2 regions of the Janthinobacterium sp. KBS0711 genome follow, and region 2 is predicted to be linked to the other one. Evidence: riboswitches for the same ligand, from Rfam matches in the RefSeq annotation. Region 2 holds a riboswitch; the other holds the start of a gene.
What was found. Region 2 has a riboswitch for thiamine pyrophosphate ahead of thiC (phosphomethylpyrimidine synthase ThiC). Riboswitches for the same ligand answer to the same signal wherever they lie in the genome.
Positions count from the first base shown of each region.

Region 1: another riboswitch for thiamine pyrophosphate. It lies ahead of VM94_RS13220 (TonB-dependent siderophore receptor); the one in region 2 lies ahead of thiC (phosphomethylpyrimidine synthase ThiC).

Region 1 is NZ_LBCO01000024.1:147,691-159,787, reverse strand. It holds gene prmB (50S ribosomal protein L3 N(5)-glutamine methyltransferase) at 1-395, shown strand, start outside; gene VM94_RS13270 (ATP-binding cassette domain-containing protein) at 489-2,477, shown strand; gene VM94_RS13265 (chemotaxis protein CheW) at 2,518-3,000, opposite strand; gene arfB (alternative ribosome rescue aminoacyl-tRNA hydrolase ArfB) at 3,196-3,594, shown strand; gene VM94_RS13255 (flagellar assembly protein A) at 3,598-5,457, opposite strand; gene VM94_RS13250 (hypothetical protein) at 5,613-6,002, opposite strand; gene ompR (osmolarity response regulator transcription factor OmpR) at 6,266-6,967, shown strand; gene VM94_RS13240 (sensor histidine kinase) at 6,981-8,339, shown strand; gene VM94_RS13235 (Imm26 family immunity protein) at 8,472-8,951, opposite strand; gene VM94_RS13230 (ferritin family protein) at 9,045-9,350, opposite strand; gene VM94_RS13225 (iron-containing alcohol dehydrogenase) at 9,493-10,650, shown strand; TPP riboswitch at 10,717-10,814, shown strand; gene VM94_RS13220 (TonB-dependent siderophore receptor) at 10,902-12,097, shown strand, end outside.
Region 2 is NZ_LBCO01000018.1:145,242-157,338, reverse strand. It holds gene VM94_RS10485 (putative bifunctional diguanylate cyclase/phosphodiesterase) at 1-1,264, opposite strand, end outside; gene VM94_RS10480 (Crp/Fnr family transcriptional regulator) at 1,500-2,240, shown strand; gene VM94_RS10475 (PAS domain-containing hybrid sensor histidine kinase/response regulator) at 2,286-4,190, shown strand; gene VM94_RS10470 (response regulator) at 4,219-5,025, shown strand; gene VM94_RS10465 (hypothetical protein) at 5,064-5,321, shown strand; TPP riboswitch at 5,405-5,520, shown strand; gene thiC (phosphomethylpyrimidine synthase ThiC) at 5,600-7,513, shown strand; gene thiS (sulfur carrier protein ThiS) at 7,525-7,737, shown strand; gene VM94_RS10450 (thiazole synthase) at 7,895-8,689, shown strand; gene thiD (bifunctional hydroxymethylpyrimidine kinase/phosphomethylpyrimidine kinase) at 8,686-9,453, shown strand; gene thiE (thiamine phosphate synthase) at 9,464-10,075, shown strand; gene VM94_RS10435 (ANTAR domain-containing response regulator) at 10,154-10,786, shown strand; gene VM94_RS10430 (S-(hydroxymethyl)glutathione dehydrogenase/class III alcohol dehydrogenase) at 10,873-11,979, shown strand.

The sequences.
Region 1 (12,097 bases), on a different contig from region 2:
TGGCCAAGCGCAACGTCGACACGTACAAATTGCAGGACCGCGTGAACCTGATCGAATCGGACCTGTACACAAACGTGCCGGCCAAGAAATATGATTTGATCATCAGCAACCCACCATACGTGAATTCGGCGTCGATGGGCGCCCTGCCCCAGGAATACCTGGCCGAACCGCAAATCGCCCTCGACGGCGGCAGCGACGGCATGGACCTGGTGCGCAAGATCATCGCCGGCGCGGCCGAGCGCCTGACGGACGACGGCATCCTGATGATTGAAATCGGCAACGAGCGCGCATACGCGGAAGCGGCCTTCGGCGAGCTGGGCCTGACCTGGCTGACGACGAGCGCCGGCGACGACATGGTGTTCCTGCTGACGGCCGAGCAGCTCAAGCTGGCTTGATCGACTTGGCAGGTCGGATAACGCCCTTCGGGCTAATCCGACCTACCTGAATTTTACGGCGCGGGTTCATTCCCAGCCTTTACAAAGAAAAAAATGATACGTTTCCTACAAGTAAGCCTGATGCGCGGCATCAAACCGTTGCTCGAACAAGTCGACGTCACCCTCAATCCGGGCGACAAGATCGGCCTGATCGGCGCCAATGGCGCGGGCAAATCGAGCCTGTTCGCCATGATGCGTGGCGAATTGCACCCTGACCAGGGCGAGATCGATTTCCCGGCGAAATGGCGCGTGGCTTACGTGGCGCAGGAAACGCCGCCGCTGGACCGTGCCGCGCTCGACTATGCGATCGATGGCGACATCACCCTGCGCAAGCTGGAAGCGGAACTGACGCGCCTGGAATCGGAACCGGCCACGTCGGAAAACGGCATCGCCATCGGCGAAATCTACAGCGCGCTGGCCGATGCCGACGCGTATACCGTGCAGTCGCGCGGCGAGCAATTGCTGCTGGGCCTGGGCTTCACCCTGGACCAGATGCAGCAGCCGGTGGCGAGTTTCTCCGGCGGCTGGCGCATGCGTTTGAACCTGGCGCAAGCGCTGATGTGCCCATCCGACCTGCTGCTGCTCGATGAACCGACCAATCACCTGGATCTGGACGCCATCATCTGGCTGGAAGACTGGCTCAAGCGCTACGCCGGCACCTTGCTGATCATTTCCCATGACCGCGACTTCCTCGACGAAGTGGTCAACGTCGTCGTGCATATCGACGAACGCAAGCTGAAGCGCTATTCGGGCAACTATTCGAGCTTCGAGCGTCAACGCGCGGCGCAGATGATCCTGGCCGCCGGCGCGCTGGAAAAGCAGCAACGCAAGCGCGCCCACCTGGAATCGTTCGTCAACCGCTTCAAGGCGCAAGCGTCGAAGGCCCGCCAGGCGCAAAGCCGCATGAAGGCGCTGGCGAAGATGGAAGAACTGGCGCCATTGCGCGCCGCCGCCGAATTCTCGTTCGAATTCCGCGAGCCGCTGAGCGCGCCGAACCCGCTGCTGGTGATGGAAGACGTCGATGCTGGCTACAAGATCGAGAACGAAGCGACTGGCGAAATCACGCATAAAACCATCGTCAACGGCATCAAGTTTTCGCTGCAGATCGGCCAGCGTATCGGCTTGCTGGGTCAGAACGGCGCCGGCAAATCGACCCTGATCAAGACCATCGCCGGCGAACTGATGCCGTTGACGGGCGACGCCACCATGGGCAAGGGCCTCAACATCGGCTACTTCGCCCAGCACCAGGTGGAAATGCTGCGCCACGACGAATCGCCGCTGTGGCATCTGTCGAAGATCGCCCCGACCGTGCGCGAGCAGGAACTGCGCAACTTCCTGGGCGGCTTCAACTTCCCCGGCAACATGGTGACCGCCTCGATCGCACCGTTCTCGGGCGGCGAAAAAGCCCGTCTGGCGCTGGCCCTGATCGTCTGGCAGCGTCCGAACCTGCTGCTGCTCGATGAACCGACCAATCACCTGGATCTGGAAACGCGCGAAGCGCTGACGGAAGCGCTGGCCCAGTTCGAAGGCACCCTGGTCGTCGTGTCCCATGATCGCCACTTGCTGCGCGCCACCACGGACGAATTCATCATCGTTGCCGACGGCAAGCTGCAGCCGTTCGACGGCGACCTGGACGACTACAAGGACTGGCTGTTCAAGACCAAGCTGGGCAAAGGCACGGACGTGCTGCCGGCCGCCGGCAAGGCCAACAAGACCGACTTCCCCGTCGTGTCGCCGGTAGCGGCCGCCGCGCCTGCCGCGCCCGTGCGCGACAAGCGCAAGGAAGCGGAAGAGCGCCAGAAAACGGCCGCCCTGCGCAAGCCGATCGAAAACAAGATCAAGCGCCAGGAAGAGCAGATCGCCAAGCGCAATGCGCAAAAGGCGGAAACCGACGCCAAGCTGGGCGAGCCGACCATCTATGACGCCGCCAACAAGGCGAAATTGAAGCAACTGCTGGCCGACCAGACCTTCTTTACCAAGGACCTGGCACAGCTGGAAGCGGAATGGCTCGATCTGCAGGATCAGCTGGAAAAGCTCGGCTAATTCGGTAGCGACAAAAGACGACTTTCGGGTCGTCTTTTTTTTAGGCCGCCTGCAGGGGGCTGGGGCTGCGGATCGCCATCAGGCGGTCGATGTCGACGAGGATCAGGCGGCGCCCCGCCACCGTGCCCAGGCCCAACAGGTAATCGGCTTCCGCCGCGCCCAGGCCTGACACGGCGGCGATGTCGCTTGGCGCCAGGCTGACGATATCGGTGACGCCATCGACCACCATGCCCATCACGCCATTGCTCAGCTGCAAAATGATCACGTCGGTGGCCGGGTCGGGCGCGCTCTGGGCGCCACCGAACGCGGCGCGCATGTCGACGATGGGGATGATCACGCCGCGCGAGACGGCCACGCTGTGCAGCACTTCCCCTTCCGAGGAAAAACGGTCGAGTTCCTTCAGCGGACGCAATTCCCGCACGCAGCGGTAGTCAAGGCCGTATTCCAGGCCGCCCAGCCGGAAGCTCAAGTACTGCGTCAGGTATTGCGCAGTTGCGGCGCCAGGCGTGGTCGTGGGCTGCATGGTGTTCCTTTCATCCGGTAAGCGCTGCCAGGATGCGCAATGGCGCAACGTTGGCCCCATGCTAACCAGCATCGCCGCAAGCGGCGTTGAGAAACATCAATTTTCCCGGAAGACATCATCAGCTGGCCGCCCGCCCTTGCGCCGGCGCAGCCATCTTCCCTTACAATACCCACATCATTCCCCCACAGGCAGGCCATGCAACACCTCGTCAATCCCGCTGAAGTTGAATTCTCCGCCATCCGCGCCCAGGGCCCGGGCGGGCAGAACGTCAACAAGGTCTCCAGCGCCATCCATTTGCGCTTCCCCATCGCCGCCTCGTCGCTGCCGGAAGCGTACAAGGAGCGGCTGCTGGCCCTGCGCGACAGCCGCATCAGCAAGGATGGCGTGCTGGTGCTCAAGGCGCAGCAATCGCGCAGCCAGGAGCAGAACAAGGAAGAAGCGTTGCGGCGCTTGCAGGAAATCATCGACAGCGTGACCTTCCTGCCCGCCGTGCGCCGCGCCACCAAGCCCACGCGCAGTTCGCAGCGACGCCGCCTCGACAGCAAGAGCACGCACAGCGTACTCAAGCAATCTCGGGGCAAGGTCACGGATTAAACGCTACGGCGGCGGCGCATACGTCCACTCCAGGCTGCCCGTGCTATCCGCAAACACGGCTTGCGTGACCGGCGTGGCGCTGCGCAGCAAGGCCTTGATTTCTTTCGGAGGGCGGTCGTAGACCTTGGCCGGCCCGGGCGGCACGACCAAGGCGCGCACCGTCGTCTCGCCATCGATCAGGCCCAGGCTGCAGCGCGACTGGCCCGCCGTCGCCTGCCGCTCCTGGCGCAGTTGCGCCACCAGGGCCAGCATCTGCGCGTGCAGGATTTCCGACTGTTTCACCTCCACGCGCAGCCGCGCCACCTCTTTCAGGACCGGAGCGATGCGCGCGGCCAGCTTGTCGTACTGCACCTGCTGCGTTGGCTGCAACTGCAATTCGCCGCGCCGCAGCTGGCCCGCCAGGGTCAGGTAATTGCGCACCTCGGGCAATTGCGCGATGGCGTCGATCTCCTGCTGGCGCTTGTGCTGCACCTGCAGGAATTGCGCCCCCTTCGCCAGGCTCTCGGCGATCTTCTGCTCCAGCGCGCTCAGGTCGGGCACCAGCGGGAACAGCAGCATTTCCACCTGCTTGCGGGGACCGGCGCTGCCGATGCGGATGGTGCGCGCCGCCACGGCGCAGCCTTCGGCCAGCTCGATGACGACCTCGTCGGCGATGATCTCGCAATTGCTGGCGCTATCGATCACCACGCGCGTGCCTGCGATGACGCAGCTTTCCGCGCGCTTCACGTGTACTTCACCGCTCAGCGCCTGCAGCACGGAACCGGAAGCGACGCCCTCGACGCGCACGTCGCCGTGTTCATTAAACGCCGTGCCGCCCACCAGGTTGCGGTGTAACAAGATCAAGCCGCCATGCGAGTGCAAATGGCCATATACGTCGCCATGGATGGTGATGTCGCTGCCGTCGAGCTGGCGCTGCTCCTGCACTTCGCCATACTCCTCGTAGGCGGCGCGCAGCTTCAGATTGCCCGTGGTGCGGCTGCTGACGCCTTCGCGGCTGACGATCTTGTTTTCGATCGACATCTTGCCGCTCTCATCGACATTCACATAGCCATCCTGGGTGGCCACAAGGAAATCGCCATCGCTGAAATGCTCGACCGCCGTGCCTGGCCCCGCCACCGTGGCCAGGTCCAGTTCCAGCGGCGCGGGCGGCGGCAGCGCCTTGCCGGCCAGGTCGTAGCCAGGCAAGCCGGGCGTACCGGGCAGCAGACGCAGCAGGCGCGCGTGTTTTTTCACTTGCGGAAAGCGGTTCTTGAAGCTGAGCAAATCGAGGCGGCCATCGGAGCGTTCGCGCGGCGCATCGTCGCGATGGATGCCTTGCGACACTTCGACCAGCTGGGCGTCGCGCCCCGGCTGCGGCGGCAGCACCCGCGCCACCGTGATGCGCTCGGCCTTGCCGCTGGCGAGCATGGCGCGCACGGCCACGCTATCGATGCCGTAGTGCACGCCCTTGCACCACAGGTCGGCCACCAGCTCGTCAAACTCGCGGCGCGCAGGCACCTGGCCGTCCGCGTCCGCAAGCAGGGCTTCAAAGTAAAACTCGGCGCTGTCGCCACGGATCTTGACCTGTTTGTACAGCGCGCGGCGCGGGGGCGGGAATGGCGCCACGCGCACGGCGATGCGCAGCAAGGCGTCGCCCTTGGGCGCGGCGCGGGGAGTGGGAGCATGGAACAGGGTCAGCAGGAACAAACCGTAGTCGAGGCCGGCCAGCAACTGCCCCGACTGGAACAGCTGGTCGACGGCGGCGCGCAGCTGCGCCGGCGCCAGCGACATGTCAAGGCACACGCCCTCTTCGCGCTGGACCAGGCCGAGCGGCAAGCCGCCTGCGGGAGCCGCATCAGGAACGGGTGTGTCGTCGTCGCTCACCACTTGCCTCCCCAAAAACCGAGAATTGCCTCATTGCGTTAGAACAATATCACGCGGCGGGGCCGTGTGCCTGACTGAGCAATACAAAGGGGGGAGCAAATGCAAACAGGGCCATGTCTTGCGAGATGGCCCTGTCGGATGGGGTTGTACACCGCCTAGCGGCGCGGCGGATTCGAGTAGATGTCCTGGCCCACTTCGTTGATTTGGCGGCGCAGGTCGCGGCGCTCGTCGGGCGTCATGCGGCCCGTGCGGCGCGAGGCGTCGGCGCCTTCGTTGGCGCGGCGCTGCTCTTCGGCGCGCGTGTCGAAACTGCGTGCGTCACGCTGTTCGCGCAAGCGCGTATCATTGCTGTTGCTGCGCTGAACCTGTTCATATCGCTGGGCCTGCATTTGCTGCTGGTCGTCACGGCGTGGCGGCGGCTGGTTTTGCGCTGACGCCAGGCCGGCGGCAAACACGGAACAAATGGCACATGCGGACAGCACGGTCGTACGTGCGGCAAAAGCTGCGCTGGGAGCGGCGTGAATTTTTTTAGTAAAGATATTCATTGAGTTCCTCTTCCGCGATGCCGTATAAACTAAAGCTGATTTCCACTGTGGCCCCAGTGTATGATGCTTTACACGGTGCAGTAAGAGTAATTGGGTAAAGTTTGTAACACTTTGTAATGGGTCGCCACAGCCCCTTGCCGACGCCGCGCGAGGCGTTACTATAGCAACTAATATAAGATAACACGACACCCTAAATGACCACAACCTCCACTTCCGGCAGCAATACAACAACGCAATCGATCCACGGCCACCAGGCAAAAATCATGGTGGTCGATGACGATGTGCGCCTGCGCGACCTGCTGCGGCGCTACCTGACCGAACAGGGCTTTAATGTCTTCACGGCAGAGAGCGCGACGGCCATGAACAAGCTGTGGCTGCGCGAACGCTACGACCTGCTCGTGCTCGACCTGATGCTGCCCGGTGAAGACGGCCTGTCGATCTGCCGCCGCCTGCGCGGCGCGGGCGATCAGACGCCGATCATCATGCTGACGGCCAAGGGCGAGGACGTGGACCGCATCGTGGGCCTGGAGATGGGTGCCGACGACTACCTGCCGAAACCGTTCAATCCGCGCGAGCTGGTGGCCCGCATTGGCGCCGTACTGCGCCGCAAGGGTCCCGATGAAATCCCGGGCGCCCCGTCGGAAACGCCGCAAACCTTCGAGTTCGGCGACTTCGTGCTGGACCTGGGCACGCGCACCCTGAAAAAGAATGGCGAAACGGTGCCGCTGACGACCGGCGAGTTTTCCGTGCTGAAAGTGTTTGCCCGCCATGCGCGCCAGCCGCTGTCGCGCGAAAAACTGATGGAACTGGCGCGCGGCCGCGAATACGAAGTGTTCGACCGCAGCCTGGACGTGCAAATCTCGCGCCTGCGCAAGCTGATCGAACCCGACCCGTCGAGCCCGCTGTTCATCCAGACCGTGTGGGGCCTCGGCTACGTCTTCATCCCGGACGGACAGCCGCGCTGATCGCAGGCGAGGCATGATGAAGCTTGTTCCCGATATCAGCCTGGCGCGGCTGAAAAGCGGCCTGTTCTGGCGTACCTTTTTGCTGCTGGGCACTTTGACCACCGTCAGCATGATCACCTGGATCGGCATGATTTCCGTCATCCAGCGCGAGCCGCAGGCGCAGCAGATTTCCGCCCAGATCATTTCCGTCGTCACCATCACGCATGCGGCCCTGACGCACTCGGCTCCCGAGCTGCGGCGCGAGCTGCTGTTCGACCTCGTCAGCAATGAAGGCATCCGCATCTTCTCGCTGGAAGAGGACGACCGCATCGAGCCGCCGCCCGACAATTACCTGATGCCCGAGATCGAGGCGCTGGTGAAGGCCAAGCTGGGCAAGGACACGCGCTTTTCCGCGCGCGTCAATGGCGTGGCCGGCTTCTGGGTCAGCTTCAAGATCGACGACGACGAGTACTGGCTGATGCTGGACCGCGAGCGCCTGCGCGGCCTGACGGGCTTCCAGTGGCTGGGATGGGCCAGCCTGGTGTCCCTGCTGTCGCTGCTGGGCGCGGCCATCATTTCCAGCCTGATCAATCTGCCGCTGTCGCGTCTGACGGCGGCCGCGCGCGACATCGCCAAGGGCAAGCAGCCGGCGCCGCTGCCGGAAAAGGGCCCGATAGAGATCATTGAGGCGAACCGCAGCTTCAACCAGATGGTCGATGATCTGAAACAGGTGGAATCGGACCGCGCCGTGATCTTGGCGGGCATTTCGCACGACTTGCGCACGCCGCTGGCACGCATGCAGCTGGAAGTGGAAATGGCGAATCTGTCCGACGAGGCGCGCGAAGGCATCCAGTCCGATATCGGGCAGATGGACGCCATCATCGGCCAGTTCCTCGACTATGCCAAGCCGACGGAAGCGTCGAGCTTTACGGACGTCGACCTCAGTGGCTTGCTCAACGACATGACGCGCGAAGCGATGCGCCTGCCGGACGTGAAGATCAACGCCACCATCGCCGATGGCGCGCATGCGATGGGCAACCCCACCGACTTGCGCCGCGTATTGAACAACCTGATCGAGAATGCGCGCCGCTATGGCAAGACGCCGGGCGGCGACGTGACGGAAATCGACATCGCCTGCCAGGTACGCACCAGCCACGGCGCGAAAAAGGTCATCATCGAAGTGCAGGACCACGGCACGGGCGTGCCGGCGGAAAAGATCGAGCAGCTGATGAAGCCGTTCACCCGCCTCGACACGGCGCGCGGACAGGCAAACGGCGCCGGCCTGGGCCTGGCCATCGTCGACCGCGTGCTGCTGCGCCATGGCGCCGAATTGCAGGTCCGCAACCGCGAAGGCGGCGGCCTGGCGTTTCAGATCAGCTTGCCAGCGGCGTAAGCGGCGTAGGTCGGCGTAGGTCGGCTTAGCGCAAGGCGCGTAAGCCGACACCACCAGCGGCCTTGGCCAACAATGTTGTCGGATTACGCGAGGCAAGGCCTCGCTAATCCGACCTACGCCGCCGGACCGCGGTCAAGCCGACGCCTGCTCCTGCGCGAGCAATTTATTCATCAACAATTCCGTCGCCCCGTAGCCGTACAGGGAATCGCTTTCCATGCCCGGCGTGTCGAAGGGGATCGATTCCTCGCGGTTCAGCTTGGCAGGATCGGCGTCCGCATAGCTGGCGCGCCAGGCACGCTGCAAGGATTCGTTGCGGCGGATAAAGGCCGGCATGGGCCAGTCGTCACGGTTCCAGTGGGGACTGTCGCCCAGCAGGGGCCAGCGCTCGTTGAGCAAGGCCATGTCGCCCGTGCGCAGGCGGCGCACGGCCTGTTCCGGCCGCAAGCCTTCCAGCTCTTCCAGCGCAGGCAGGCTGTCGCGTTTCGGCCCGAACATATACGCCAGCATGATGCGCCCGGCAGGCGCCCTGCGTGCCACCACGCCGACGGCATAACCGCCGCCCGGCAGGGGCACGGCAAACCAGCTGCCTTCTCGGTATGGTAATGATTTCATTTCTGCAAACTCCCCCAAAATCGTGTTCGGGGCACAGTCTACGCGAAGCGATGCGAAAGTGGCGCATGGTACGCCACAACAACAAACCAATAGTTACAATATTTTCTCGTCATAGTGATACTGGGCAACAATCGGCCCCGCCTTGAACAGCGCTTCCTTCATGGCCGTGTCCAGGCGCGCGTCGCGGCGGCGCATCCATTCGAGCAGCATGGCCGCTTCCTTGCGGCTCGTGTCGCCCGCATGCGCGAGCACGCGGCGCAGTTCCGGGTCCGTGCACGCCTCGAAACGCTGGCTGTTCAAGTCCAGCGCCTGCAGTGCGGCGATGGTGGCGCCGATGGCGCGGTGCATGTCGAGCGCGGTGGCCGGCAAGCCGGATTCTTCCAGTGGGACGGTGGTCATGCGCATTCCTTTTCGCGTGGTGGTGACATCGGCTGCATTCTCCACCGCGCGGGCGAAAAGCTCAAGCGTCCACGACACGTTTCCACCCGTTCGGCCATAATCATGGCTCAGCAACAGCCTAAACCCCAGCGGCAGGAGCCCCATGTTCAATTTCGACTTTTACAATCCGACGCAAATCCTCTTTGGCCAGGGCCAGATCGCCGCCATCACGGCGCTGATCCCGCCCCAGGCCAGAGTGCTCATGACGTATGGCGGCGGCAGCATCAAGCAGAACGGCGTCTACGATGAAGTCAGGGCGGCGCTGGCCGGGCATACGATGATCGAGTTTGCCGGCATCGAACCCAATCCCAGCTATGAAACCCTGATGCAGGCCGTGGCCCTCGTGAAAAGCGAGCGCATCGATTTCCTGCTGGCCGTCGGCGGCGGTTCCGTGGTCGATGGCACCAAGTTCATCGCCGCGGCCGCCCTGCATGAGGGCGAGGCGTGGGACATCCTGGCTAAGGGCGGCAAGATCGTCGAGGCCGCCCTGCCCTTCGGCACCGTATTGACCTTGCCGGCCACGGGGTCCGAAATGAATGGCTCGGCCGTGATCACGCGCAAGGCCACGCAGGAAAAGCGCTCGTTCATGAGCCGCAAGGTGTATCCGAAATTCTCCGTGCTGGACCCGTCGAAAACGTTCACCTTGCCGCTGCGCCAGGTGGGCAATGGCGTCGTCGACGCGTTTGCGCATGTGATGGAGCAATACCTGACCTATCCCGTGAACGCCGCCGTGCAGGACCGCTTTGCCGAAGGTATTTTATTGACCCTGATCGAGGAAGGCCCGAAAGCGCTGTCGCACCCGGATGACTACGACGTGCGCGCCAATGTGATGTGGAGCGCCACCCTGGCCTTGAACGGCCTGATCGGCGTGGGCGTGCCGCAGGACTGGTCCACGCACGCCATCGGCCATGAATTGACGGCCTTGTACGAGCTCGACCACGCGCAAACCCTGGCCATCATCCTGCCCAGCATGCTGCGCGTGCGCAAGCAGGCCAAGCGCGCCAAGCTGCTGCAATACGCGGCCCGCGTCTGGGGCCTGGACGGCGGCGACGAGGATGGCCGCATCGAGGCGGCCATCGCCCGCACGGAATTCTTCTTCCGCCACATGGGCGTCAAGACGCGTCTGGCCGACTATGGCCTGAACCATGCGAGCGTGGACGCCGTCGTGTCCGCCCTGGAAGCGCACGGCATGACGGCGCTGGGCGAACAGCGTGAAATCACGCCCACCATCAGCCGCAAGGTGCTGGAACTGAGTTTGTAGTTTCAACCGGCACTGTTGTAAAACGGTCAGCCAGCGGGACAGCTGGCCGTGCTTCATGCTAAGCTGTCATTTCGCTAGGGGTCCTGGAGCAGTCATCCGGGTGAGAGATACCCTTCGTACCTGATCTGGATAATGCCAGCGAAGGAAAGCGCAAAGTACCTCCCTCCTTTGATAGCTCCTGCGTTGGCGCCAGCCGAACAAGCAGCCTGCCGTGCTCTTCTTAAAGAGACGGCTTGAACCACGAGCAATCTATGTCCACACCGAATTTATCCGTTTCTGTTTTGACCCTGGCGATCCTGCACGCGTTTGCCGCACCGGCCTTTGCCGCGAACGACGCCGCCGACGCCGCCGACCCGCAGGCCCAGAGCATGGCCGAAGTCGTCGTCACGGCCAGCAAGGCGCCGGCCGCCAAGCGCGCCTCCGTGGGCGGCTTTTCCGACGCGCCGCTGCTGCAGACGCCGGCGTCCGTCACCGTCATTTCGCAGAAAGACATGCAGGACTTGCAGATCCGCAATCTCAGCGATGCCGTCAAGCTCGACACCAGCATCAACGACGCCTACAACGCCGTCGGCTATGCGGAACAGTTTTCCATCCGCGGCTTCAAGCTCGACAACAATTCCAGCTACCGCAAGGATGGCGTGGCCATTCCTGGCGATACGCAAATTCCGCTGGAAAACAAGGAACGCATCGAAGTGCTGAAAGGCCTGGCCGGCTTGCAGGCAGGCGTGGCCGCGCCGGGCGGCGTGGTCGACTTCATCGTCAAGCGCCCCACCGCCGCACCGCTGCGCACCGTCACCGTGGAAACGCGCGAGCGGGGCACCCTGTACGGCGCCGTCGACCTGGGCGGCCGCCTGGAAGACACGCGCTTCGGCTACCGCGTCAACGTGGCGGCCGAGCGCCTGCGCTCCTACATCAAGGGCGCGGACGGCAACCGCAAGTTCATTTCCGGCGCCTTCGACTGGCAAATCTCGCCGCAAGCGCTGCTGCAGATCGATGCCGACTACCAGGACAAGGCGCAGGCGACGGCGCCCGGCTTCCAGCTGCTGAACAACAAGACCCTACCGACCGGCATCAGCGCCGACGCCATGCTCAACCTGCAGCCATGGACGCGCCCCGTGGAAACCATCACCAGCAATATCGGCCTGCGCTTCCAGTACGCCTTCAATGACGACTGGCGCGCCACCCTGTCGGCCAACCAGCACTCGTTCAAGCGCGACGACTACACGGCCTTCCCGTACGGCTGCAGCGCGCAAGACCTGTACCCTGGCTTCTGCGGCAATGGCGACTACGACGTGTATGACTACCGCAGCCTGGGCGAAACGAAAAAGCCGCTGAGCGCGCAAGCCATGATCCAGGGCAAGTTCGCCACCGGTTCCCTGCGCCATGAATTCACGGCCGGCGTCTCGACCTTCCGCCGCAGGGACCGCGCGGGCCTGTACGTGTACGA
Region 2 (12,097 bases):
AGTGGCCCCGTCCCTGTTCCTTGGCGCGGTACATGGCGATGTCGGCGTGCTTGATCAGGGTGTCGGCATCGCCGCCATCGTCGGGATACACGGCCACGCCCATGCAGCAGCTGAGGAAAAATTCATATTCGCCCAGTTGCAGCGGCTGCGCCACGGCGTCCTGAATGCGCTGCAGGATGGCGGCGCCCGGTTCGCCATTGCCATGCTGGGGCAGCAGCAGCACGAATTCGTCGCCGCCCAGGCGCGCCACCGTGTCGACTTCGCGCGTGGCGTCGCACAGGCGCTCGGCCACGCTTTTCAGCACCAGGTCGCCCGCGTCGTGGCCCAGGGTGTCGTTGACGAATTTAAAGCGGTCGAGGTCGATGAAGACCACCCACAGGGGCTGGCCGCTGCGCCGCGTCACGGCCATCGCCTGCTCCAGCCGTTCGCGCAGCAGGGCCCGGTTGGCCAGGCCCGTCAGGATATCGTGCCTGGCCTGGAATTCCAGTTCCTGTTCGAAACGCATGACGGTGCTGATGTCGTATTGCGCCACGACAAAGTGGCTGAGCGCGCCATCGCCATCGTCGCGCACGGGCGCGACGAACAGCTCGCTCCAGTAGCTGCTGCCATCCTTGCGGAAATTGCGCACGATGGCCTTGCCTTCGCGCTGCTCGCGCAGGGCCGCCGTAATGGCGTGCATGTCTTGCCGCCCTTGCTCGGGACCCTGCAAGTCTTCCAGGCGCTGGCCGATGACTTCGCCGGCCGCATAGCCGGTGATGCGTTCGAAGGCGGGGTTGACGTACTCGATCAGGTAGCCTGGCGCGTCGGCACTGCACAGGATGATGGCATTGGCCGACACTTCGATGATGCGTTCGCGCAAACGTAGCGACTTTTCATTGTGCATGCGCGCGGCGATGTCTTCGGACAGGCGCAAATTGGCAAACTGCAGCGCCGCCGTGCGTTCGCCCGTGATGCGGGCAATCACGGAATTGCGCGACACCAGCTGATACACATACGCGGCTGCCAGCAGGCTCGACAGCATTCCGCCCAGCAGCACATACAGCGAGCCGCGATGGCTGGCGTCCAGGCCCATGCCTTTGGCCGGCAGCAGGGCGGCGCCCAAGGTGTGGCCGCTGGCGTGGTACTGCAGCAGCAGCCGGGCGCTTTCCGCTTCGATCTGGCGCGCCGAGGCGTAGCACAGGGCCGTCAGGCACAGTCCGAACGCCAGCGTGAGCAGGGCCGAGGTGGAAACGGAAATGGAGATGCGTTTGAAGAATGATTGCATGGTGGTCCCGTGGCAGCACCGGTGCCGATCCATGATCAGGCAAGCCGGGCAGTGACTGACTGTAGGGTGCACGGCGAAATACCGTCCGTTCGCTACCGAACGGACGGCAATGCTGACAAGAAATATAGTCGGGTCACTGTGCCAGCGCTGTGTTACGCTGCACCACATGGCGCCCCTCGTTCGGACGCCTTTCATCGATCCCCTAGCTGACGACTGGAAAACAGGAAACCTGCCCATGTCGAGTCCGCATGCCCAGTTGCACAACCCGAATCAAAACCATTTGCTCGCCGCCATGCTCGACGCCGATTTCGCGCGCCTGGCCCCCCACCTGGAGCAAGTATCGATGCTGCTCGGTGACGTGATCTACGATTCGGGCGACAAGCTGCAGCATGTGTATTTCCCCACCACGGCCATCGTTTCCATTCACTACCTGCTGGAAAACGGCGGATCGTCGGAAATTGCCGGCGTCGGCAATGAAGGCGTCGTGGGCGTGTCGCTGTTCATGGGCGGCAACTCGACGCCGAGCCGCGCCGTCGTGCAGACGGGCGGCGTCGGCTACCGGCTGAAGGCGCATCTGCTGATGGAGGAATTCGACCGCGCCGGTCCCGTCATGCGCTTGCTGCTGCGCTATACGCAAGCGCTGATCACGCAAATGTCGCAGACGGCCGTGTGCAACCGCCACCATACGGTGGAACAGCAGCTGTGCCGCTGGCTGCTGCTGACCATGGACCGCCTGCCGAACCGCGAGCTGACCATGACGCAGGAACTCATCGCCAACATGCTGGGCGTGCGCCGCGAAGGCGTGACGGAAGCGGCCGGGCGTTTGCAGACGCGCGGCTTCATCAGCTACCGGCGCGGCCATATCTCCGTGCTGGACCGCGCCGGCCTCGAAGGCCATGTGTGCGAATGCTATGGCGTGGTGAAGAAGGAATTCACGCGCCTGCTGTCGGACGTGCGCCAGCGCCAGGCGCGTTGAACACCGCATCCTCTCTTTTATCGTTGTCACAGCCCGGGCTACCCCATGCAATCTGTTGAAAACATTCCCCCGCGCGCACCGTCGCGCTGGCCCATGGCGCTGGCGTTTTCGTTCAGCGCCATCGTGCTGCTGGCCATCGGCCTGCTGGCCTGGCGCGCGCCGTTCGAGACGGCCTGCGTCATTGACGCGCTGGTCTTCTTGCTGCTGATGCTGCTCGTGGCGCTGTACCGGCGCACCTTGGCGGCCAGCCTGCCGCGCCAGCTGCTCAAGGCGGGCGCCTTGCAGGATGCGATTTTCAACAGCGCCAATTTTTCGTGCATCGCCACCGATGCGCAGGGTGTGATCCAGATTTTCAACGTGGGCGCCGAACGCATGCTGGGCTATGCGGCGAGCGACGTGGTCGACAAGCTGACGCCGGCTGGTATTTCTGACGCGCAGGAAATCGTCGCGCGCGCCGCCGCCCTCAGTGCCGAACTCGACACCGTCATCACGCCCGGCGTGGAAGCGCTCGTGTTCAAGGCCACGCGCGGCATCGAAGACATCTATGAGCTGACCTACATCCGCAAGGATGGCAGCCGCTTCCCCGCCATCGTCTCCGTGACGGCCTTGCGCGATGCGCAAAGCAAAGTCATCGGTTACTTGCTGATCGGCACGGACAACACGGCGCGCAAGCAGGTCGAGGCGGAACAGGCCTTGCTGGACCAGCGCCTGCAGGAGCAGCAGGCGTACACGCGCTCGCTGGTCGAGACCAACAATGCGGAGTTGAAGAAGGCGCGCCAGGTGGCGGAAAAGGCCAACCGCGCCAAGTCCGAATTCCTGTCAAGCATGAGCCACGAATTGCGCACGCCGCTGAACGCCGTGCTGGGCTTTGCGCAGCTGATGGCGTCCGACGTGCCGCCACCGAGCCCGCCGCAGCAGCGCTCGATCGAGCAAATCCTCAAGGGCGGCTGGTATCTGTTACGCCTGATTAATGAAATCCTCGACCTGGCCATGATCGAATCGGGCAAGGTCACCTTGTCGCAGGAAGCGATGTCGCTGCTCGACGTGTTGCAGGATTGCCAGGCAATGATCGCGCCGCAGGCGGAAAAGCGCGGCATCCGCATGCATTTCCCCCGCTGCGGCCAGGCCTTCTATGTGCATGCGGACCGCACGCGCGTGAAACAGGTGATGGTCAACCTGCTGTCGAACGCCATCAAGTACAACCAGGGCGGCGGCGCCGTCACCGTCGAATGCAGCCGCCATGGCGAGCGTGTGCGCGTGAGCGTGCGTGACAGTGGTGCCGGTCTCGATGCGGGCCAGGTAGCCCAGCTGTTCCAGCCCTTCAACCGCCTGGGACAGGAAAACAGCACGGAAGAGGGCACGGGCATCGGCCTCGTCGTCACCAAGCAGCTGGTCGAATTGATGGGCGGCACCATCGGCGTCGACAGCACGGTCGGCGTGGGCACCACGTTCTGGTTCGAGCTGGCTGCCAGCAGTGCTCCCGCACTGGTGCTGGGCGATGGCGACGCGCTGCCGCAGGTGCAGGAGCCGCAGGAAAGCCAGCGCACCTTGCTGTACGTGGAAGACAATCCCGCCAACCTGGCGTTGGTGGAGCAATTGATCGCCCGCCGCAGCGATTTGAAACTGCTCACGGCCATCGATGCGCACCTGGGCATCGACCTGGCGCGCACGTATCAGCCGGACGTGATCTTGATGGATATCAACCTGCCCGGCATCAGCGGCTTTGGCGCCCTGCACATCCTGCATGACGACCCGCTGACGAAACATATTCCCGTGATGGCCCTGTCGGCCAACGCCGTGCCGCGCGACATCGAGAAGGGCCTGGAAGCGGGCTTCTTCCGCTACCTGACCAAGCCGATCAAGGTCGTCGAATTCATGGATGCGCTCGACGTGGCCCTGCACCATGCGGCCGCGCACGGCCTGGCCGACGACATTCACGCAGTACGCTAATTCAGCATTTATTTTTAGGAATACCGCCATGCTTCAAGCCACCGAGATTCTGAACGCCAGCATCCTCATCGTCGATGACCAGGAGGCGAACGTCATGCTGCTGGAACAGGTGCTGCGCAATGCCGGTTATACGCGCATTACTTCCACCATGGACCCGCAAGCCGTGCGCGCGCTGCACCAGCAGCACCGCTACGACCTGATCCTGCTCGACTTGCAGATGCCGGAAATGGATGGTTTTGAAGTCATGGAAGGCTTGCGCGACATCGAGGCGGGCAGCTATCTGCCCGTGCTGGTGATCACGGCCCAGCCCGGCCACAAGCTGCGCGCGCTGCAAGCGGGCGCCAAGGATTTCGTCAGCAAACCGTTCGACCTGGTGGAAGTGAAAACGCGTATCCACAACATGCTGGAAGTGCGCCTGCTGTACCAGAAGCTGGCCGAATACAACAAGTCGCTGGAACAGATGGTGGAAGAACGCACGGCGGAGCTGCGCGAAAGCGAAGCGCGTTTCCAGCGCTTCACGGAACTGTCGTCCGACTGGTACTGGGAACAGGATGCGCAGGGCAATCTGACGCGCTTTTCCGGCCCCGTGGCTGAAATGCTGGGCATCGGCAGCGAGCAAGAGCCGCAGCGCTGGAATGCCACCGAGCGCGCCTTGCTTGACGCAAAAATTGCCGCGCGCGAACCGTTTCTCGATTTCATCTACAGCCGCGCCAACCTCGACGGCAGCACGCAGTACCTGCAAGTGAGCGGCGAACCGATGTTCGACAATGGCAGCCGCTTCATCGGCTACCGCGGCATCGGCCTCGACGTCACGGAACGCCATCGCATCGGCTGATTTATACTGGGTGCTATCGATACTGACCAGGAAAAATCATGACTGACAAATCAAGGCCGCAATACTGGTTCCCCGCCAAAACCTATGGCTGGGGCTGGGGCTTGCCCATCACCTGGCAGGGCTGGCTGGTGTTTCTGGCGGCGCTGGCGCTGTTCGCCTGCGGCGCCTTCCTGTTCCCGCCGCAAACCATGTTGGTCGGCTACATCGTCTATGAAGCGGCCATCGTTGCCGTGCTTATTTTCATCTGCCAGCTGAAGGGCGAACCGACCAGCTGGCGCTGGGGCAAGAAGAAGTAGAGCGATGTACAAAGACGACACCTGCAAGAAATCATCTGGCCACGCGACGTGAACCGCGTATAATTGGCTCGCTGCCGCAAGGCGGCAAACGCTAGGGGTCCTGCCTTTCGCTGTGAAAACACAGTGCAAGCGCGGGTGAGAAATACCCTCCGAACCTGATCTGGATAATGCCAGCGAAGGGAAGCTTTAGGATGAACGCACCCCGCTTTTCCGCGTGCGCAATTCCGAACCTCCTTAGCTGGCTCCAGGCTTAAAAATAGTCTAGCCAAGGAGCCAAAATGAACGCCAACCCGAAATTCCTCTCCGCCACCGCCACGGTCGACGAAGCCGCCATCGCGCCGCTGCCCAATTCGCGCAAGATCTATGTTGAAGGCAGCCGTCCCGACATCCGCGTGCCCATGCGCGAGATCAGCCAGTCCGATACGGAAGCGTCGTTCGGCGGCGAAAAGAATCCGCCGATCTACGTCTACGACACGTCCGGCCCCTACACGGATCCGGACGTGCAGATCGACATCCGCTCGGGTCTCGACACGCCGCGTCTGCCGTGGATCATCGAGCGTGCCGACACGGAAGAGTTGCCCGGCCCGACCTCCGACTACGGCATCGCCCGCCTGGCGGACCCGAAGCTGGCCGAACTGCGTTTCAACTTGCACCGCAAGCCGCGCCGCGCCATCGCCGGCAAGAACGTGACGCAGATGCATTACGCGCGCCAGGGCATCATCACGCCGGAAATGGAATACGTCGCTATCCGTGAAAACATGCGCCGCCAGGAATATTTGCGCGAGCTGAAAGCGTCCGGCCCCATGGGCGAGCGCCTGGCCGACCTGATGGGCCGCCAGCATCCGGGTCAGTCGTTCGGCGCCAGCATTCCGGCCGAGATCACGCCGGAATTCGTGCGCGAGGAAATCGCCCGCGGCCGCGCCATCATTCCCGCCAACATCAACCATCCAGAAGTGGAACCGATGATTATCGGCCGCAATTTCCTCGTAAAAATCAACGCGAATATCGGCAATTCCGCCGTCACTTCGTCGATCGGCGAGGAAGTGGAAAAGATGACCTGGGCCATCCGCTGGGGCGGCGACAACGTGATGGACCTGTCCACAGGTAAACATATCCACGAGACGCGCGAATGGATCGTGCGCAACAGCCCCGTGCCGATCGGTACCGTGCCGATCTACCAGGCGCTGGAAAAGGTCAACGGCAAGGCCGAAGATTTAACTTGGGAAATCTTCCGCGACACCCTGATCGAGCAGGCAGAGCAGGGCGTCGATTACTTCACCATCCACGCGGGCGTGCTGCTGCGCTATGTGCCGATGACGGCCAAGCGCCTGACGGGCATCGTCTCGCGCGGCGGCTCCATCATGGCGAAATGGTGTCTGGCGCATCACCAGGAATCGTTCCTGTACACGCATTTCGAAGAAATTTGCGAAATCATGAAAGCGTACGACGTGTCGTTCTCGCTGGGCGACGGCTTGCGTCCCGGCTCGATCTACGACGCCAACGACGAAGCGCAGCTGGGTGAACTGAAAACCCTGGGCGAGCTGACGCAAGTCGCGTGGAAGCACGACGTGCAAGTGATGATTGAGGGGCCTGGCCACGTGCCTATGCAGTTGATCAAGGAAAACATGGACTTGCAGCTGGAGCAGTGCGGCGAAGCGCCGTTCTACACCCTGGGGCCGCTGACGACCGATATCGCACCCGGCTACGACCACATCACGTCCGGCATCGGCGCGGCCATGATCGGCTGGTACGGCACGGCCATGCTGTGCTACGTGACGCCGAAGGAACACCTGGGCCTGCCCAACAAGGCGGACGTCAAGGACGGCATCATCACCTACAAGATTGCGGCGCACGCGGCCGACCTGGCGAAGGGCCATCCGGGCGCGCAAATCCGCGACAACGCGCTGTCGAAAGCCCGCTTCGAATTCCGCTGGGACGACCAGTTCAACATCGGCCTGGACCCGGACAAGGCGCGCGAATTCCACGATGAAACCTTGCCCAAGGACTCGGCCAAGGTGGCGCATTTCTGCTCCATGTGCGGCCCCCATTTCTGCTCGATGAAAATCACGCAGGAAGTGCGCGAATACGCGGCCGGCATGGGCATCGCGGAAGACAAGGCGCTCAAGCAGGGCATGGAAATCAAGGCCATTGAATTCATCAAGAACGGCGCCGAGCTGTACCGCAAGGTCTGAGGGAGAGCGTGATGCCTGCATTCATCAACATCACGCTCAACGGCGCACCGCACCAGGTGCCGCCGGGGCAAACCCTGGACAAATTGATCGCCGCCCTGTCGCTGGAAAACCAGGCGCTGGCGCTGGCCGTCAACCGCAATGTCGTGCCGCGCAAGGCTTGGCCGGGACAGGTCTTGCAAACCCAGGATCAAGTGGAAATAGTCCGCGCCATCGGCGGCGGCTGAAAACGTCCAAGCAAACCTACTGCGCGTCGCGCTTTGCGGCCTGCGATGCTCACCGGCTCGGCGCCCCCGTGCTCTAGCACGGTTGCGCGTCTCGGCCACAAATCATCGCCGCTCGTTACGGTTTTCTTCGGACGTTTAAAAACTTAAGGAAGAACACATGCATACCGAAACAAATAACGACCTGCTGACCATTGCAGGAAAACAGTATCAATCGCGCTTGCTGGTCGGTAGCGGCAAGTACAAGGATTTGCCGCAGACGCGCGAAGCGACGGATGCGGCCGAGGCGCAGATCATCACGGTGGCGATCCGGCGCGTGAATATCGGGCAGGACCCGAACGCGCCCAGTCTGTTCGACTTCGTGCCGCCCGACCAGTACACGATTTTGCCGAACACGGCCGGCTGCTACAACGCCAAGGACGCTGTCTACACCCTGCAACTGGCGCGCGAGCTTCTGGGCGGGCGCAATCTCGTGAAACTGGAAGTGCTCGGTGACGAAAAGACCTTGTTTCCGCACATGCCGGAAACGTTGATGGCGGCCGAAGCGCTGGTCAAGGATGGCTTTGACGTGATGGTCTACTGCAGCGACGACCCGATCCAGGCGAAGATTCTGGAAGATATCGGCTGCGTGGCCGTCATGCCGCTCGCCTCCTTGATCGGCTCGGGCATGGGCATCTTGAACCCGTGGAATTTGTCGCTGATCATCGACCAGGCGAAAGTGCCCGTGCTCGTCGATGCCGGCGTGGGCACGGCGTCGGATGCGGCCATTGCCATGGAACTGGGCTGCGATGGCGTGCTGATGAATACGGCCATTGCCGGTGCGCGCGACCCCGTGCGCATGGCGCATGCGATGAAACTGGCCGTGCGGGCCGGGCGCGAAGCGTTTCTGGCGGGGCGCATGCCGCGCAAGTTTGCCGCGTCGCCGTCGTCGCCGATGGCGGGCCGCCTGGCGTGAAGCCAGGCAGCTTGCCGGCGGTGCTGGTGTTTGCCGGTGTCGATCCCTCGGGCGGCGCCGGTATCGCCGCCGATATCCTGGCCATTGCCGCGCAGGGCGCGCATGCGCTGCCCGTCATCACGGCGCTGACGGTGCAGGACAACGACAGGGTCTTTGGCGTCGAGCCGGTGGCGTCGGAATTGCTGCGCCGGCAGGCGCAGGCGCTGATCGACAAGATGGCGATTCATGCCGTGAAAATCGGCATTCCCGGCAGCGCCGCGAATGCGGCCGTCATTGCGCAACTGATCGCGCAATTGCGGCTGGCCCGGCCGCATTTACCTGTCGTGCTCGATCCCGTGCTGGCCAGCGGCCATGGCGACGTGCTTAGCCGGGACGATGCCGTACTGGCGCTGGCGCCCTTGTTGCCGGTGACGACCGTGATCGTACCGAACGGGCCGGAAGCGCTGGCTCTCGGCGGCGTAGAAAACTTGCGCGCGCAAGGCTGTCGGAACGTGCTGGTGACGGGCGGCCACGGCGAAGGCGAGATGATCGTCAACCGCTGGTTTGACGCCGATGGCAGGGAGCACGCGTGGCGCTGGCCGCGCTTGCCCGGCGAATTTCATGGCAGCGGCTGCACTTTGGCGTCGGCCATCGCGGCGCGCCTGGCGCAAGGCGTGCCGATGCAAGATGCGCTCGATGGCGCGCAGCGTTATTGTCATGCGGCCCTGTCCGATGCGTATGCGATAGCGCCAGGTCAGCTGATGCCGCAACGATTCATTCAATAAGGAAAATATCATGCGTGGACTGTATCTGGTCACCCCGAACTGGGACGACACCGACCGCCTGCTCGACGTGAGCGAGCAAGCCTTGCAGGAAGGCGTGGCCCTGCTGCAATACCGTCACAAGAGCGCCGACGCGGAGCAGCGGCGCGAACAGGCGGGCGCCTTGCTGGCGCTGTCCCGCAAGTATGGCGTGCCTTTCATCATCAATGACTTCATCGAACTGTGCGAAGAGCTCGATGCGGACGGCGTGCACGTGGGCGGCACGGATGCGTCCGTGGCGCAGGTGCGCGCGCGGCTGGGCAAGGACAAGATCGTCGGCGCTTCCTGCTATGGCGACATGACATTGGCAAGGACGGCGGAGGCGGGCGGCGCCAGCTATGTGGCCTTCGGCGGCTTTTATCCGTCGCTGGTGAAAAAGTACCCGGTCACGACACCGCTGGACATCGTGCTGCAGGCCAAGCGCGAGATTGCCTTGCCCTGCGTGGTGATCGGGGGCATGACGCCGGAGAACGCCGCACCGCTGGCCGCACGCGGGGCCGACATGGTGGCGGCCATCAGCAGCGTCTATCAGGCGGACGATGTGAATATTGCGGTGCAGCAATTCAATCACTTGTTTGCGGCGTGAGCATGGACGTGCAGGGCTGGTTTGGGGGAATAATCGGCATATAATAAGAACATCATTCATTACCGAGGTCCCCCACCCATGAGCCAGCCAGCCGCCGCGAAACGCCTTATCCTGATCGTTGACGATGACCAGCTCCTGTTGGAGTTCCTCGGCGAAGTCCTGCGCCATGCCGGCTACGAAACAGCCCTGGCCCATTCGGCCGAAGTGGCGCTGCAGCTGATCGCCCAGCGCGAGCCGGACCTGGCCTTGCTCGACATCCACATGCCGGGCATGTCCGGCCTGGAACTGGCCAAGCGCCTGCATGGCGAAACGGCCGTGCCGTTCATGTTCCTGTCCGGCAGCGGCGACAGCGAATCGGGCAAGCAGGCGGCCGCCTACGGCGCCGTCGGTTACGTGGTGAAACCCGTCGATGAAGGCCGCTTGATGCCCGCGTTCGAAGCGGGCCTGGCCCGTGCCGATGAAATCCGCCAGCTGCGCCGTACGGAACTGAACCTGAACGCGGCGCTGGCCGCCGGCCGCGAAACGAGCCTGGCAGTCGGTTTGCTGATGGGAAAATTCCAGACGGACCGCAACACGGCCTTCGAAGTGTTGCGCGACCACGCCCGTTCCAGCCGCCGCAAGATCAATGAAATCGCCAGCCAGCTGCTGCTGGCCGAGGAAACCCTGAACGGCTTGCACGGGGCGTTCTTGAACCGCGCGAAAACCAAGTAAGCGTTTTCCTGGCGCCTGCTTTGTTATGATGTGGCGATACGGCGCGCTGGCGCGCCCGGTTCAACCATACACAGCACAGGACACACATGAAAACCAAAGCAGCGATTGCATGGAAGGCCGGCGCGCCTTTGACCATCGAGGAAATCGACCTGGCCGGCCCGTGCGAGGGTGAGGTACTGGTCGAGATCAAGGCCACGGGCATTTGCCACACGGATTATTACACCCTGTCGGGCGCCGATCCGGAAGGCATCTTCCCGTCGATTCTCGGCCATGAAGGCGCCGGCATCGTCGTCGACGTGGGCCCGGGCGTGAAAAGCTTGAAAAAGGATGACCACGTCATTCCCCTGTACACGCCGGAATGCCGCCAGTGCAAATTCTGCCTGTCGCAAAAAACCAACTTGTGCCAGTCGATCCGCTCGACCCAGGGCCGCGGCCTGATGCCCGACGCGACGTCGCGCTTTTCCATCGACGGCAAGCCCATCTTCCATTACATGGGCACGTCCACCTTCTCCAACTACATCGTCGTGCCGGAAATCGCCCTGGCGAAGATCCGCGAAGATGCGCCATTCGATAAGGTTTGCTACATCGGCTGCGGCGTCACCACCGGCGTGGGCGCCGTGCTGTTTACTGCCAAGGTGGAAGCGGGCGCCAACGTGGTCGTGTTCGGCCTGGGCGGTATCGGCTTGAACGTGATCCAGGCGGCCAAGATGGTCGGCGCCGACAAGATCATCGGCGTCGACATCAATCCGGCCCGCCAGGCCATCGCACGCAAGTTCGGCATGACGCATTTCGTCAACGCCAACGAGGTGGAAAACGTCGTCGACACCATCGTGCAGCTGACGGACGGCGGCGCCGACTATTCGTTCGAATGCATCGGCAACACCACCACCATGCGCCAGTCGCTCGAGTGCTGCCACAAGGGCTGGGGCCAGTCCATCATCATCGGCGTGGCGGCAGCCGGCCAGGAAATTTCCACCCGTCCATTCCAGTTGGTGACGGGACGCGTGTGGAAAGGCTCCGCTTTCGGTGGCGCGCGCGGCCGCACGGACGTGCCGAAGATCGTCGACTGGTATATGGAAGGCAAGCTCAATATCGACGATTTGATCACGCACCGCTTGAAGCTCGACGACATCAACCAGGGCTTCGACCTGATGAAAAGCGGTGAATCGATCCGCTCCGTCGTGCTGTACTAATACATTACGCCGTACCACGGCGTTTTTGCGGAGGCTGCGGCCTCCGTTTTTTTTGCCCGGCGTTCCATCCATCGTCCGTGTCTGCCATCCAGGCCGGTCTTTTTGCAGCCTGTCGCAT